Regions from separate parts of the Mesorhizobium sp. B2-3-10 genome, predicted to be linked through region 3. Evidence: predicted binding sites of a transcription regulator. Region 3 holds the regulator's gene; each other region holds the start of a gene.
The links. Region 3 encodes PhoB, which activates phosphate uptake and scavenging genes when phosphate is short. Its sites were predicted from a motif close to TGTCATNNANCTGTCAT; they were not measured.

Region 1: FJ943_RS01015 (DUF1045 domain-containing protein) is a predicted target of PhoB. The motif match lies at 1,731-1,747, and genes of this name have one in related genera.
Region 2: phnC (phosphonate ABC transporter ATP-binding protein) is a predicted target of PhoB. The motif match lies at 1,711-1,727, and genes of this name have one in related genera.

The regions. Positions count from the first base shown of each region.
Region 1 covers NZ_VFVT01000001.1:193,279-196,551, reverse strand. The annotation lists gene iolE (myo-inosose-2 dehydratase) at 1-265, shown strand, start outside; gene FJ943_RS01025 (DUF3329 domain-containing protein) at 306-518, shown strand; gene iolB (5-deoxy-glucuronate isomerase) at 822-1,634, shown strand; gene FJ943_RS01015 (DUF1045 domain-containing protein) at 1,787-2,494, shown strand; gene FJ943_RS01010 (alpha-D-ribose 1-methylphosphonate 5-triphosphate diphosphatase) at 2,531-3,273, shown strand, end outside.
Region 2 covers NZ_VFVT01000003.1:13,828-17,100, reverse strand. The annotation lists gene phnL (phosphonate C-P lyase system protein PhnL) at 1-243, shown strand, start outside; gene FJ943_RS09715 (acetyltransferase) at 240-878, shown strand; gene FJ943_RS09710 (DUF1868 domain-containing protein) at 965-1,675, shown strand; gene phnC (phosphonate ABC transporter ATP-binding protein) at 1,806-2,663, shown strand; gene phnD (phosphonate ABC transporter substrate-binding protein) at 2,775-3,273, shown strand, end outside.
Region 3 covers NZ_VFVT01000001.1:1,000,959-1,004,231, reverse strand. The annotation lists gene FJ943_RS05115 (ROK family protein) at 50-1,285, shown strand; gene phoB (phosphate regulon transcriptional regulator PhoB) at 1,288-1,977, opposite strand; gene phoU (phosphate signaling complex protein PhoU) at 1,997-2,704, opposite strand; gene pstB (phosphate ABC transporter ATP-binding protein PstB) at 2,730-3,273, opposite strand, start outside.

The DNA of each region.
Region 1 (3,273 bases), 810 kb from region 3:
GAAGCTCGACCGTACGAAGCAGTCCTTCCTCGACGCCGTGGCGCTCGGCGCCTTCACCGTGCCGGGCGACGGTTCGCTCGATTTCGGCGCCATCGTGCAGCGCTTCGCCGACCACGGCTATGAAGGCTGGTTCGTGGTCGAGGCCGAGCAGGACCCGAAGAAGAACCCGCCGCTGAAGATGGCGCAGGTTGGCCACAAGGAGCTGATGCGGGTGATGACATCAGCCGGCTACACGGTGGAGACGCAAGGGTTTCCGAATGCCTGATCGGGTTCTCGCCAGGCCGGGCTTGCTGTAGGCTGGCCAGATGAAAGATTCCGAGCACCCCTTCTTCCGGCCATTGTGGCGGCGTGTCGCCGTCGTCGCGGTCTGCTTCATCTGGTCGGTCATCGAGTTCGCCACCGGCACGCCGTTCTGGGGCGTCATCGCGCTCGGCTTTGCCGGCTACGGCGCCTGGCAATTTTTTTATCTTTATAAGCCGGCCGACGAGACGAAGCCTCCGGCCGATCCGAAGGAATAGGCGGTCCATGGCGCGAGCAGTTTTGTGGATTGGATACTGCGAGCGTAACGGATCGCACACGTCGGCGATTGGCCGAAACGCCCATCGCTTCGTCATCCTAGGGCGGAGCAAGGAGCGTAGCGACGCGGCGCAGACCCTAGGATCCATGCCATGACTTTGAAGCGTTGTGACGGTGCAGGAATTCCGCTCCGCTGCGCCCTTCGACGAAGGTAACGGCATGGATCCTGGGGTCTTCGCGACGGAGCTTCGCTCCTGCTCCGCCCCAGGATGACGAAGTTGGAAGGCTAGGATAGGAGAGACAAAATGTCGAAACTGCTCGTCAAGGCCGACAAGGGCCATGGCCGCGTCGCCCATGTGACGCCGAAAAGCGCCGGCTGGACCTATGTCGGTTTCGACCTGCATCGGCTGAAGCCGGGCGAAAGCGCCTCGGGAAAGACGGACGACCGCGAAGTCTGCCTGGTGTTCGTGACCGGCAAGGGTACCGCGAAAGCCGGCGGCAAGGATCTCGGCCTGCTCGGCGAGCGCATGTCGCCCTTCGATGGCAAGCCGTGGTCGGTCTACGTGCCGCAGGGATCGGACTGGTCGGTAACGGCCGATACCGAGCTGGAACTTGGCGTCTGCTCGGCGCCTGGTCTTGGCGGTGGCCTGCCGGTCCGGGTGATCGGACCGGACGATCTCGGCCAGGAGGTGCGCGGCAAGGGCACCAATACGCGCTACGTCACCAACATCCTGCCGGAAGGCCAGCCGGCCGACTCGTTGCTGGTCGTCGAGGTCATCACGCCCGGCGGTCACACGTCGAGCTACCCGCCGCACAAGCATGACCAGGACAATCTGCCTGCCGAATCCTATCTGGAGGAAACCTACTACCATCGCCTCAACCCGCCGCAGGGCTTTGCCTTCCAGCGCGTCTACACCGATGCCGACAAAAGCGGACATCGTGCGCTGGACGAAGCCATGGCGATCGAGGACGGCGATGTGGTGCTGGTGCCCAAGGGCTATCACCCCTGTGCCGCCTGCCACGGTTATGACCTCTATTATCTCAATGTGATGGCCGGACCGAAGCGGACCTGGAAATTCCACAATGCGCCCGAGCACGAATGGTTGATGAAGGCCTGACCGTCTCGCGTTTCCGGCCGAACTTATTGGTCCAGCTGGGAAAAATCGTCGGCTAAGGACCCTAGGGGTCGATTTGCCTTCTAAAACCCGTCAAAGCTTCGTCAATCCGTCATGGAAATCACCTATGGCAACGGTTCTGACGAGGACTTCCCATGCGTTATGCCATTTATTTCACCCCCCGGCAGGACGAGCCGCTGGCGCGCATCGCCGCCGACTGGCTGGGCCGCGATCCGTTCGGTGCCGCGACCAGGCCGGTTGAGGCCGTTGCCGATCTGTCGGCGGCGGAAGTGGCCTTCCACACCGCCTCGGCACGCCGCTACGGCTTTCACGCGACGCTGAAGGCGCCCTTCCACCTGGCTGCCACGGAGACCGAGACCTCGCTGCGCGCGGCGCTGGATCATTTTGCCGAGGTTACGCCTGTCGTCACGATCCCGCGCCTGGTCGTCAGCCAGATCGACAGCTTCTTCGCGCTGGTGCCGGAAGGGCCGCTGCCGCCGCTCAACCGCTTCGCCGACAATGTGGTACGCGATTTCGACCGGTTTCGCGCGCCGCTGTCCGAGGCCGAGATCGAGCGGCGCAGCCCGGATTCGCTGAAGCCGGCCGAGTTTCGCAATCTCTGCCAATGGGGCTATCCCTATGTCTTCGAGACCTTCCGCTTCCACATGACCCTGTCCGGCCGGGCCGGCCCACAGGAAAGCCCTCGCCTGCGCGCGGCGATCGACAGCCTGTTCGCCGATGTGTTGCGCCAGCCCGTGCTCGTGGACGCGCTGACATTGTTCGTCGAACCCGAACCCGGCGCGCCATTCATGGTGCTTTCCCAGCACGCGCTCGGACGCCGCCCGGCCCGGAAAACCGCCTGAACGAAACCCGACTGCAAGAACCAAGGACTACCCGCAATGACCGCCGAAACTGTTCTTTCCAACGCCCGCATCGTTCTTGCCGACGAGATCGTCGAAGGCTCACTGGTGCTGCGCGACGGCTTGATCGCCGGCATCGATGCCGGTGCTGCCCGGATCGGCGAGGACATGGGCGGCGACTTCATCATTCCAGGGCTGGTCGAACTCCACACCGACCATCTCGAGGGCCATTATGCGCCGCGGCCGAAAGTGCGCTGGAACCCGATCGCCGCGGTGCTCGCCCATGACGCGCAGGTGGCGACCGCCGGCATCACGACCGTGCTAGATGCCTTGCGCGTCGGCATGGACGAGGACGCCGACCTGACATTGGACGACATCCGCAAGCTGGCCGATGCGATCGAGGACAGCGTCGCGCGGGATCGTCTGCGGGCCGATCACTTCCTGCATCTTCGCTGCGAGGTTTCAGCGCCGGATTGCCTCAACGCATTCGCCAATTTCGACGGTGACGAACGGGTCAAGCTGGCGTCGCTGATGGACCACGCGCCGGGCCAGCGCCAGTTCGTCAACCTTGAAACCTATGCCTACTACTACCAGCGCAAGCTGAAACTCTCGGATCGCGATTTCCAGAAATTCTGCGAGAAGCGGATGGACGAATCGGCACGCAACTCTGGGCCGAACCGCGTCTTCATCGCCGCCGCCTGCCAGGAGCGCGGCATCGTGCTCGCGAGCCATGACGATGCGACGTCCGCTCATGTCGACGAGGCCATCGAGCAGGGCGTGCG
Region 2 (3,273 bases), on a different contig from region 3:
GGCGAGCAGCAGCGTGTCAACATCGCGCGAGGCTTCATCACCGAGCACCCCATCCTGCTGCTCGACGAGCCGACCGCATCGCTCGACGCGACGAACCGCGACGTGGTGATCGAACTCATCGCCGCCAAAAAGGCGGCGGGCGTCGCCCTGCTCGGCATCTTCCACGATCACGATGTGCGCGAGGCGGTGGCCGACCGCATCATCGACGTCACCGCCTTCGCTCCGGGAAAAATCGCCGCATGACCAGGAAGCTATCGGAGACGCCGCTGGTCCACCCGACGGCGGAGGTGCACAACTCGACACTCGGCCGCTGGACCGAGATCGCCGACCGCAGCCGGGTTTCGGAAAGCGAGCTCGGCGACTATTCCTACATGATGCAGGACTGCGCGGTCTGGTGCGCGACGATCGGCAAATTTGCCAACATCGCCGCCAGCGTGCGCCTCAACGCCACCAACCACCCGACCTGGCGGCCGACGCTGCACCACTTCACCTACCGCGCCTCCGACTATTGGGACGACGCCGAGCATGAGAGCGAATTCTTCGCCGAGCGCCGCGCCAAGCGCGTCATCATCGGCCACGACACCTGGCTCGGCCACGGCTCGACCGTCCTGCCCGGCGTCACCGTCAGCGACGGCGCCGCCGTTGGCGCCGGCGCGGTCGTCTCGAAGGACGTCGCGCCCTACACGATCGTCGCCGGCGTACCGGCAAAACCGATCCGCGAGCGCTTCGACCGCCGCACCGCCGAGCGCTACCAGGCGCTTGCCTGGTGGGATTGGGATCACGCGAGGCTGCGCGCCGCGCTCGATGATTTTCGGGAGCTGACGGCCGAAGCGTTTTTGGAGAAACACGAAGAACGGGCATCGGGCAAAGAGGCATAGCCCTCACATCATCGTCATATCACCGGCTTGTTCATACCCTTGACACAGGACTCGGACAGGACGCGATCTCCTTGAAGGAGATCGCCATGCTCGACACTGTCAGACCCTCGCTCGCCGGATTCTTTGCCGGCTCCGATCCGGCGTCGCCGGCGCATCTCGGCACGCGCTACGACGCGTCAGGCAACTTCCTCCTCGAGCCGGGCAACACCGTCGTCAGCCATCTGGTCAGCGGCTCGCCTTCGGAAGCGGTGGTGTTGGCCGTCCGCGAGAAGATGCTGGCAATGCCTGATGCCGACCGCCTCGCCTTCACGCCGGTTTCCAGCCTGCACATGACCCTTTTCCAGGGCATAATCGAATATCGCCGTCGCCTGCCCTTCTGGCCGCGGGACGTGCCGCTCGACACCAGCATCGACGCCATGACCCGCCTCTATCTGGAGCGCCTGAAGGGGTTCCAGGGCTTCGGCCCTTTCAACATCAAGGTGGCCGAGGTCCTGCCGACCGGCCTCACCGTTGCCGGCGCGACCGACGAGGATGCGCGCATCATGCGTGCATGGCGCGATGCGCTCGCGGTGCCGTTCGGCTACCGGCATCCCGATCACGACACCTACGTCTTCCACATCACCTTCGCCTATCAGATCCAGCGCTTTGATGATGATAGGGCCGCCGCGTGGCAGGCGCTGTTTGACGATTGCCTGGCGCTTTTCGCGCGCCAGGCGCCGGTGATCGAGATCAAGGCTCCCGCCTTCTGCGCATTCCGCGATATGAAGCATTTCGAGGAATTGCTGGTGCTCGGCTGATCGCCCGCAAGGCGCCAGTCGCCGCGCCTGTGGAGCGTAACAAAACTGACATCATCGCGACACGGCAGGTTCATGTGGTTGCGTTAGGCGAGTGCCTGACGATCAATATGGACCGGACTGGAACCAGCCCATGTCAGCAAACTCTGCCACGCTCGAAATCCGCGGCGTCAGCCGACGATTTGGCAAGAACACCGCCGTCAGCGACGTCAACATCTCGATCCCGCAAGGGCAGATGGTCGGCGTCATCGGTCGTTCGGGCGCCGGCAAATCCACTCTTCTTCGCATGATCAACCGTCTTGTCGACCCCAGCCAGGGGTCGATTTTTTTTGACGGCGCCGAGGTCTCCCGGCTGCGCGGCTCGCCGCTGCGGCGCTGGCAGCGCGACTGCGCCATGATCTTCCAGCAGTTCAACCTGGTGCCGCGCCTCGACGTGCTGACCAACGTGCTGCTCGGCAAATTGAACCACCGTTCGACCCTGTCCAATCTTCTGGGCATGTTTTCGCGCGCCGAGTGCGCGGAGGCGGTCGCCGCGCTCGAGCGGCTCGACATCGCCCGCACCGCACTTCAGCCCGCCGGCACGCTGTCGGGCGGCCAGCAGCAGCGCGTCGCCATCGCCCGCGCCATGATGCAGCAGCCCAGGGTGATCCTCGCCGACGAGCCGATCGCCTCGCTCGACCCGCTCAACGCCAAGGTGGTGATGGATTCTCTGCAGGACATCAATCTGCGCGAAGGCATCACCGTTGTCACCAATCTGCATACGCTCGATACCGCCCGCACCTATTGCAACCGCATCATCGGCATGGCCGCCGGCAAGGTCGTCTTCGACGGGCCGCCCGAAGAGCTCGACCGCCAAGCCGTGCGTCTTGTCTATGGCGCCGACAGCAATGGCGGCGAGATATCGGAGGTCATCACCTCCACCAGTGTTGCCTTCAAGCAGAAGATCGCCGCATCCGCCGGACCGCTCGAGCCCGCATTCCCGGGATACTGAGCCCAGTAAGGGCCAATAGCGAGCAGCCTGGATCGTCCGCCCGCGTCAAGGGCACTTGTCAAGATCAAGAACGCTGCCGGCGCGGGGCCGGAACTTACAGGAGAGATATCAATGTTCAGGAAGATGGTTTTCGGTGCCGTTTCGGTGCTCGCCATGGCCACCAGCATGGCCCATGCCGCCGACATGAAGGAATTTCGCGTCGGCATTCTCGGCGGTGAAAACGAAACCGACCGGCTGCGCAACTACCAGTGCCTGGCCGATCACCTGAAGGCAGAGTTTGGCTTCGAGAAGGTTTCGCTGTTCCCCGCCGCTGACTATGACGGCGTCATCCAGGGCCTGCTCGGCGGCACGCTCGACTTCGCCGAACTCGGCGCTTCCGGCTACGCCAGCGTCTATCTCAAGGATCCGAAGGCGGTTACCCCGATCCTCACCACCAAGCAGACCGACGGCTCCACCGGCTACTATTCGATCGGGCTGGCGCTGAAGACGTCGGGGATCACCGACATCAAGTCAGCCAAGGGCAAGAAGCTCGGCTATGCCGATCCGGATTCGACCTCCGGCTACCTGATCCCGCTGACCCAGATTCCAAAGACCACCGGCGCCTCGAACG
Region 3 (3,273 bases):
GGAGGTGTTCGAGGGGGCGTCAAGAACCGCGGCGACGGGGAGGGAAATCATGTCGGTCGGAATCCGCCACGACGATCTGCGCCGGCGCAACCGCGCAATGGTGATTGGAGCCGTGCGCCGGGGTGGCCAGCCCTCGCGCACCGAGATCGCCGCCACCACCGCCCTGAGCCACTCGACCATATCGGCGATATCAGCCGACCTGATCGGCGAAGGTATCCTGAGCGAAGGCAAGCCGAACGAGGCCGGCTCACTGAAACGCGGCCGGCCGCAGGTTGGCCTTGGTCTCAACCCCGAGGCCGCGGCGGTCATGACCGTGGTGCTGTCGCTGAATTTCCTCTCCGTCGCCGTCATCGACTACGCCGGCCAGGTGATATCGGAGGAGCAGCGCCGGCTGGACACGCTGACCATGTCCCGCGAGGCGCTGATCGGCGAATGCGTGGCCATCGTCCGCCGCCGCCTCGAAGATCCCGACCTCGACGTCGCCAGCATCGCCCGCATCGCGCTGGCGATCCAGGGTATCACCGACACCGAGGCGCGCGCCATGCTGTGGTCGCCGATCACGCCGCAGACGGACATTGCCTTCGCCGACATACTCGAAGCCGAATTCGGCATCCCCGCCACCATGGAGAACGACTGCAACATGATGGCTGTGGCGCTGCGCTGGCGCGACCCCGAGCGCTACCGCGACGACTTCATCGCCATCCTGCTCTCGCACGGCATCGGCATGGGGCTGGTGCTGAAGGGCGAGCTGTTCACCGGCACCCATTCCTCGGGCGGCGAGTTCGGCCACATGATCCATCGCCCCGGCGGCGCGCTCTGCCGCTGCGGGCGGCGCGGCTGCGTCGAGGCCTATGCCGGCAACTATGCCATCTGGCGTAATGCAGGACAGCTGGGTGAGGACGCCAAACCGGTCGACGTCAGCGACGCCGACATGCGCGCATTGGCGGCTACGGCGCGCGAAAGAGACGGACCGGAGCGCGAGGCCTATCGCAAGGCCGGCGAGGCGCTGGGCTATGGCCTTGGCAGCCTGTTCGCGCTGATCGATCCGGCGCCGGTTGCGATGGTCGGCGTCAGCGCCGCCGCCTTCGATCTGATCGAGCCGGCCTTGCGCGAGGCCATCGCCCAGACCGCCGGCGGCCAGCATTCGAAATCGATTTCCTTCGATACAGAGCCGAACGAATTGCCGCTGATCCGCGAGGGCTGCGCCATGCGCGCGCTCACCTTCGTCGACCAGGAGATTTTCGCGCCGGGCGTGCAGGTGAGATCCGGCAAGAACGTGGCCTGATCTCAATCCTCGCGGATTGCGTAGCCTGCGCCACGGATGGTGCGTATCACATCGGGCATGCGGCCATTGTTGACCGCCTTGCGCAGGCGGCCGACATGCACATCCACGGTGCGCTCGTCGATGTAGATCGTCTCGCCCCAGACATTGTCGAGCAACTGGCTGCGCGAGAACACGCGGCCGGGATGGCGCATCATGAATTCGAGTAGCCGGAACTCGGTCGGTCCGAGCCGGATCTCGCTCTTCTTGCGATAGACCCGGTGCGATTCGCGGTCGAGCACGATGTCGCCGACCTTGAGCACGCTGGACAGCACTTCCGGTTTGGCGCGGCGCAGCAGCGCCTTGACCCGGGCCATGAATTCCGGCGTCGAGAACGGCTTGACCAGATAGTCGTCGGCGCCGGTCGAGAGGCCGCGCACGCGATCGCTCTCCTCGCCGCGCGCCGTCAGCATGATGATCGGCAGTCGCTCCGTCTCGGGCCGCATGCGCAGGCGCCGACAGAGTTCGATGCCGGAAACCGCCGGCACCATCCAGTCGAGCACCAGCAGGTCGGGCACGTTTTCCTGGAGGCGTATCTCGGCTTCGTCGCCGCGTGTCACCACCTCGACCTGGTAACCCTCGGACTCCAGGTTGTAGCGGAGGAGCACGCCCAGCGGCTCCTCGTCCTCCACCACCATGATGCGTGGCGCGATCATCGATCGATCATCCCTGCCGTCAAGCCGCCGGCACCGACATCGCCGTCTCGTCCTGCTTCGGACGGTTGGCGGGCAGTTGCGTGCCGGTCAGCACATAATACGCATTCTCGGCGATGTTGGTCACATGGTCGCCGATGCGTTCGAGATTCTTGGCGCAGAACAAAAGATGCGTGCAAGCCGTGATGTTGCGGGGATCCTCCATCATGTAAGTCAGGAGTTCGCGGAAGACCGAAGTGTATTTGACGTCGATGCGTTCGTCGTCATTCCTGAGCTTGGCGAGGGCGGCGGCATCGCCGGCCGCATATTCCTCGACGACGCCCTGCACCTGGATCAGCACCAGCTGCGCCATGGAGTCGATGGAATGCGACAAGTCGCGCGGCGTGGCGGTGAGGCCTACCGAGCCGACGCGCTTGGCGATGTTCTTGGCAAGGTCGCCGATGCGTTCGAGATCGCCCGCCATGCGGATCGAGCCGACGACATGACGCAGATCGTCGGCCATCGGCTGGCGCTTGGCGATCAGGGTGATGGCGCGATCATCGAGTTCGCGCTGGCGCGCGTCCATGATGGCGTCGTCGGAGACGACGCGCTGTGCCAGCGCGTTGTCGGAATTCAGCAGCGCCTTGGTGGCGCCGCCGACCATCGTGCCGGCGAGATCGCCCATGTCGCTGATCAGCTTGCTGATCTGTCCGAGATCCTCGTCGAAGGCTGCGACTGTGTGTTCGGCCATGATCCTGGTCCTCGTATGCGTGAGATCAGCCGAAGCGGCCGGTGATGTAGTCCTGCGTGCGCTTCTCGCGAGGCGACGTGAAGATCTTCTCGGTCTTGTCGAATTCGACCAGCTCGCCCAGATACATGAAAGCCGTCTGCTTCGAGACGCGCGCGGCCTGCTGCATGTTGTGGGTGACGATGACGATCGTGTAGTCGGCCTGCAACTCGTCGATCAATTCCTCGATCTTGGCGGTCGACAATGGGTCGAGCGCCGAGGCCGGTTCGTCGAGCAGGATGACCTCCGGCTTGACCGCCACGGTGCGGGCGATGCAAAGCCGCTGCTGCTGGCCGCCCGACAGGCTGAGGCCGCTGGCATTGAGCTTGTCCTTGACCTCGTTCCACAGCGCGGCGCGTTTCAACGCCTGCTCGACACGGCCGTCCATCTCGGCCTTGCCGATCTTCTCATAGAGCCTGACGCCGAAGGCGATATTCTCATAGATCGACATCGGGAACGGCGTCGGCTTCTGGAACACCATGCCGATCTTGGTGCGCAACAGGTTGAGGTCCTGCGAGCGGTCGAGAACGTTC